2 regions of the Alteromonas sp. HB246098 genome follow, and region 1 is predicted to be linked to the other one. Evidence: predicted binding sites of a transcription regulator. Region 1 holds the regulator's gene; the other holds the start of a gene.
The links. Region 1 encodes sigma-54, which starts transcription at its own class of promoters, with help from an activator protein. Its sites were predicted from a motif close to GTTGGCACGNNNNTNGNNT; they were not measured.

Region 1 (3,155 bases):
AATGCAGAAATAATCTCGTCGCTGGTTGTTGCACGGCGTATTGTTTTAATTGTTTCTTTGTCACTGAGCTTACCTGCTACGGTAGCCAGTGTTTGAAGGTGTCCTTCGGTTTGCTCTTCGGGAACGAGTAGCGCAAAAAATATGTCTACGGGCTTTTCATCTAGGGCATCAAAGTTGATAGCTGGTGTGCTTGTTACAACAATTGCTATTACCTTCTCAAGGCCAGCCAGGCGACCGTGAGGCAGTGCTATGCCGTTGCCAATACCCGTGCTACCCATACGTTCTCGAGCCATTAAGCTATTTAAAACCGTTGCCTGGTCGATGTTATCATTTTGCTTGGCAGCGATATCAGCGATGATCTCAAGAATTCGCTTTTTACTATTACACTGAACCGCACACTCGGTGCGGTCCAGACTTACGATGGCTTGTATATCCATGCTTAATTAACTACTAATGTTTTTTCAGTTTTTCCTTATGCTTGATTACCTGCCGGTCGAGTTTATCAACCATGCTGTCAATCGCCGCATACATGTCGGTATTTTCTGAGGATGCGAATACTTCAGCGCCACTTAAATGAACAGTCGCTTCGGCTTTTTGATTTAATTTTTCAACGTTCAGGATGACATGCACATTAGAAATGTGATCAAAGTGACGTTCAAGTTTGCTGAACTTCGTATCGACATAATTACGCAAAGAGTCGGTGATTTCGACATGATGACCAGTGAGGTTGATTTGCATATTTCGTCTTCCTTATATATTTAAGCCTAGTTAAATAAGGCTTTTGCGTTGGTTCGACGGTGGGATCGATAACGATTCCCGATATTTTGCTATTGTTCGCCGAGCGACTTTTATGCCTTGCTCTGCCAACAACGAAGCAATCTTGCTATCACTTAGCGGCTTGCTAGGATTTTCCGCAGCCACTAACTTCTTGATCAATGCACGAATCGCTGTAGATGAACATTCACCACCTGACTCAGTTGCTACGTGGCTTGAGAAGAAATACTTCAATTCAAAGATACCACGAGGCGTATGCATATACTTTTGCGTTGTCACACGGGAAATAGTCGATTCGTGCATATCTACCATTTCTGCGACATCATTTAGTACCATTGGTTTCATCATTTCCGGGCCGTGCTCAAAAAAGCCCATTTGCTGCTGCACAATACAATTTGCGACCTTCATTAAGGTATCGTTACGAGATTCAAGGCTCTTTATGAACCACTTGGCCTCTTGCATGTGTGAGCGGATGAATTGTGAATCGCTACTGTTCTTAGCACGGCGACTCATTGCTGCGTACTGTTGATTTACGCTTAATTTCGGCAGACTGTCGGGGTTCAGCTCAACCACCCAACGGCCATTTTTCTTGGTTACCGAGACATCAGGAATAACGTACTCAGGCTCTTTAGTAACTAAAGCACTACCTGGACGTGGATTCAAGGTTTGAAGTAAACGCATTGCTTCGCGCAGCTGATCTTCTTTTAATCGGCTCTTACGCATTAGGGTGCGGTAGTCTTTACTGCTCAGTAAATCTGAATATTCCTCAATAAGCTGCTTCGCTTCAGCAAGCCACGGTGTGTCTTCTGAAAACTGGCGCAATTGCACCATAAGACATTCTTGAGGGGTACGAGAACCTGAACCAATGGGGTCGAACATTTGAATACGCTTAAGTACACATTCTATTTCGTCCATTTCGATAGGCTCTTCAAGATCATCATCGTTGACCGCTTCTAAGATATCGTCAAGAGTAACGGTCAAATAACCTGATTCGTCAATCGAATCGATGATTGCAGTAGCAATGGCGCGGTCAGTATCCGAAAAATGAGTGAGGCGCATTTGCCAAAGCAAGTGCTCTTGTATGTCTTCAGTGGTCTCACCTTGAAAGATTTGTTCATCATCATTAGATGGACCAGGTGCTGGCGCAGAAGAAGCGGAATAATACTCATCCCAAGTGCTGTCGATAGGTAGCTCATCGGGAAGGTCATTCTTCTCCAGTGCATCTCCTGCTTCTAGCGTGTCGCTTGATGCAGAAGCTGTCGCTTCAGCAGCGCTATCGTCACTATCGACATTGTTCTTTTCTACTTGTGGCTCGTCGCTACCTTCTTCCACTTCTAAAAGCGGATTAGAGTCGAGCGCTTCTTGAATCTCTTGCTGAAGATCAAGCGTAGAAAGCTGCAGCAGCTTAATGGCCTGCTGCAGCTGAGGTGTCATGGTAAGTTGTTGGCTAAATTTTAGCTGTAAAGATGGTTTCATCTACGTCTTATTTAAATGCTCTAAATTAAATATACCAGAGCGAAACTGAAAAATGACAATTCGGTTACACTAACTATAGCCTGAATTGTTCGCCTAGGTATACGTCCCTTACTTTTTGATTACTTAAAACCTGTTCCGCAGTTCCTTGCGCAATAAGCTCGCCATGACTCACAATGTACGCTTTTTCACAAACATCCAATGTTTCGCGTACGTTATGGTCCGTGATAAGGATACCAATACCCCTATCTCGCAGATGCTGTATTATCTTCTTTATATCATTAACTGATATTGGATCAACACCGGCAAATGGTTCGTCTAACAAAATAAACTGTGGTTTTGCTGCCAGAGCTCGTGCAATCTCTACGCGACGCCGTTCTCCCCCTGACAAACTCATCCCCGTACTATTACGTATATGGTTGATATTAAATTCATCAAGTAGGGCATCTGCTTCTTCTTCTTGCTGTTGTGAATTTAAATCTTTACGGGTTTGCAAAATGGCCATGATATTTTCATGTACCGTAAGCTTTCTAAATATTGATGCCTCTTGCGGGAGGTAGCCTATACCGCGGCGTGCGCGCTCATGCATTGGCTGGTGAGTAAGCTCATTATCATCAATTTCGATCTTGCCTTTGTCTAAGTTGACCAAACCTACAATCATGTAAAAAGTAGTGGTCTTACCAGCTCCATTAGGGCCGAGAAGACCAACAATTTGACCGGTAGACACTGAAAGGCTTACGTCGCGAACAACCTGTCGCGATTTATACGATTTAGCAAGGTTTTTAGCGCTCAAAGTTGCCATTGCTATTCATTGTCCTCGTTGTCTTTCTTAGACGATGTTTTACGAATGGTGTCAGGGGTAAACACTGTGGTTACACGACCTTCACCATCTTCACCGGCGCCACCCG
Region 2 (3,155 bases), on a different contig from region 1:
CTCTGTCGGCCGGAGTTTTGTCAGTCGCTTTAAAAAGAACCTGATACTGATTTGCAGATACTTTTTCGCTCGAATAACCATATGAGGCTCTAGAGTTCGCTGATTTGTATGGGGTAGGGGCAGCTACTGGTGTCGATGAACACCCTACTATCGCGAAGCTTAGTGCCGCACCTACGGTGGCAAAAAGTACGCGGCTACTTTTAATTTTACTTTTGATGTTCATCTCACAAATTCCTTAATACTGTGATTACTGAAACAAAGAGAACAACGCGGTTCTACCTAAAACCATTAACGCGCGATTGCGCTTTGCTTTGGGCTTAGCGTCTACTGCACCCTTATAAGCTCCAACAGAAGCTATGCCAAGTAACGTCTCCGGCTTACCCATCATTAACGAACATTGCCTTTTTGCTTGTGTAAGTGCAACATCAGCGTGATGTTTTTGAGAAAAATAGGCATGCTCCTTTTGCGCTATGTCTCTCATGTTCGCTTTCAAAAAGATGTTCATAGTACTCACCTCACTATTGTTGAAAAGGCTCAGTTAAAAGTCGCGGTCAAAGGGCTTAATCAAAAAAGGTCTCTACTCGCCTTCCCGTATGTGCCTTATCCGAAGACTCTACGCCACGTCTGAATCAATCTGCTTAAACTTAAATAGTTAAACGCATTCTGAGCAAGCTTAAAGAAACCAAATGCCGCAAGACTATTAAGTACTAATAATACAAGTGGTACCACAACGTAGTGCAAGCCAGCATTGTGAAGTATAGCGCCTATAGCAATATTTAAAATAAGCCAACAAACTGTACCAACCGCGAATGCTGCAAGGCATGCAAAAACAGTGACGAAAAAACTCTTTTTGACAAGCATGAGTTCACTATTGGTGAGCTCAAGAAATGCAAAGCCTTGTTCTTTTCTTTGAGAGAATGCTTCTTTGAACGCGTTGACAACCTCAGAGAATGACGGGTCGGGGTATTGTTGCTGGGTTGACTGCTCGCCAGATGCTGACGCTGTGGGGTTACTTTCTCCTGTAACGTTTACATGCAATTTCGCCTGCGCCGGGGGCGGCGTCAGGCGAAATGGATTTTCATGGCACGTGCTATAACGCGCTTTGTGAAAATCTGGTGCTTTCATAATATTACTTCTTACGTAGAAGCGATGTTACTAGCATACCCGCTGCAAAAGCGATACCTGCAGTCGTTACAGGGTTCTCAATTGCATATTTACGTACTTTTGACGCCTGCCATTTCTGCTCTGCTAGACGCTTTCGCTCTGACATGTTTTCGGCAGACGATGAAGCAGTACGACGAATTTTTTCTTCTGCCACACTTGCACTATCTGCAAGCTTGTCTACTGATGCATGAAGGGTGTCTTTCAGTTGATCCGTTACTGGGTGACTCGGTTCAGCCACACCGTTAGTGCTGTTAGTTTTAACGGTTTGTGGTTTTGCTGAAGCTTGTGTAGCCATAATACTCTCCTTAATATTTTGGATTCACAATAACTATTGCAACGGCTGTACCAATAGAATAATTTCTTAATTTACAGGGGGATAGGGGTTTTGAGTTATATGGAAGGGTGAAAGGTTTGCAAGAGAAACGCGTTATCCTTGCAAACCCCTGTAATATTTTCTTAGTCGTTAAAACGAAAGCTTAGCTTCCACCTACGACGGATGCGAGGTCATCTTTTGAAACCGGCTTAAGCAGCGCACTATCTATTCCTATTGCGTCCATTGCTTCTTCTTCGGCTTCGTGTCCACTGACTATGGTAAGCGAAGCATTTGGTAATTGTTTTTTAAGTTCACCAGCGAGGTCGTAACCGTTGTAATCAGGTAGGGTTAAATCCATTAATACGTGGTCAAAGTCATTGTCTTGCGCGGTGCTAAGTGCATCAACACCACAGTACTCGGTGGTGACTTCATGACCTAAATGTACTAAAAACAACTGCAATAGCTCTGCTGCATCTTCATCATCTTCAATTACTAAGATACGTTTACTAGAAGGGCTTCCGTCACCTTTTTTCTGAGGGGGATCTTCAGCTGCTATGCCTATATTCGTATTGGGTTCAAATCCATCGCTTGGTGGCATGTTTTCCTCTGGTGCGTAAGGTTTCTGTATCGGCATGTCGGCAACCTGTGCTTCCACATTGGTAAAAGTAACGTGGTCGCCAGGCGGAAGGTATTGTGAAAGAAGTTGAGCTAATGCAAAGCGGTCTATTGGTTTACCTATAACGTCATTAAAGCCTTCACGTATTAGTGATTCTCTCAGTCCTTTACGACTAGCTGCGGTAACCGCAATAACGGGAATATCTTTACCATGGCGACGAATAGCGTGTAACGCCTCAATGCCATTCATCACAGGCATGTGAATATCCATAAGAACGAGGTCAAAAGGTCGGTTGTGTTCGTCGGCCTGTAATACCGCTTCCAGCGCTTTGACACCGTTTTCTGCATAACTAATATCTGCCTGAGACTGACTTACAAGATGACCGGTAAGGCGCCGAATTTCTCTTAAATCATCAACAATTAGCACTCTACCGGTAACATTCAAATCGATACTGCTAGACTCAACGGTTTGTATCTGACCAAGCTCTAAGTCGACAAGAGGTTGTTTGGATATATCGCCAGGGTCAACATCGAAGGTAAACGTGCTGCCTTCACCAAGTCGAGATGATACATCTATATCGCCGCCAAGCTTGGTGACAAGCTCTTTACAAATAGCTAAACCTAGACCTGCACCACCGTGATTAGCGCGCATCACATCTTCAATCTGCTCGAAGGGCTGGAAGATATTGATGAGTTTGTCTGGTGGCATACCTATGCCGGTATCGTCTACGGAAAATCTAAGTAACTGAGGCTTTTCACTATCTGTTGAATTTTCATCAAGGGTAATAGTGAGTGTGATACTGCCCTTATCGGTAAACTTAACCGCATTAGAAATCAGGTTAAGCAGCACTTGGCGAAGTCGAGTGGGATCCGTCTTAATAAATTCGGGAATTTTGGTATTTGAAACCACATTTAAACTCAGCCCTTTATCCTTGGCATTCAAACGCATCAACGAGTGAATATCGGTGAGAAAAGCCGATAGGTTCACATCTTTAATGTTTAGTTCTAGCTTCTCAGCCATTATCCGTGACATATCAAGTAAATCATTGAGCAAGCTCAATAA

Region 2: a site for sigma-54 is predicted at 1,496-1,514, ahead of ACYTPF_RS08750 (DUF883 domain-containing protein). Genes of this name have one in related genera too.

Annotation. Positions count from the first base shown of each region.
Region 1 is NZ_JBTZUG010000007.1:238,402-241,556, forward strand. Features, by position in the region: gene ptsN (PTS IIA-like nitrogen regulatory protein PtsN) at 1-437, opposite strand, end outside; gene hpf (ribosome hibernation promoting factor) at 451-738, opposite strand; gene ACYTPF_RS15595 (RNA polymerase factor sigma-54) at 769-2,250, opposite strand; gene lptB (LPS export ABC transporter ATP-binding protein) at 2,324-3,049, opposite strand; gene lptA (lipopolysaccharide transport periplasmic protein LptA) at 3,052-3,155, opposite strand, start outside.
Region 2 is NZ_JBTZUG010000003.1:179,087-182,241, reverse strand. Features, by position in the region: gene ACYTPF_RS08765 (CC0125/CC1285 family lipoprotein) at 1-223, opposite strand, end outside; gene ACYTPF_RS08760 (hypothetical protein) at 248-505, opposite strand; gene ACYTPF_RS08755 (hypothetical protein) at 601-1,125, opposite strand; gene ACYTPF_RS08750 (DUF883 domain-containing protein) at 1,130-1,459, opposite strand; gene ACYTPF_RS08745 (response regulator) at 1,641-3,155, opposite strand, start outside.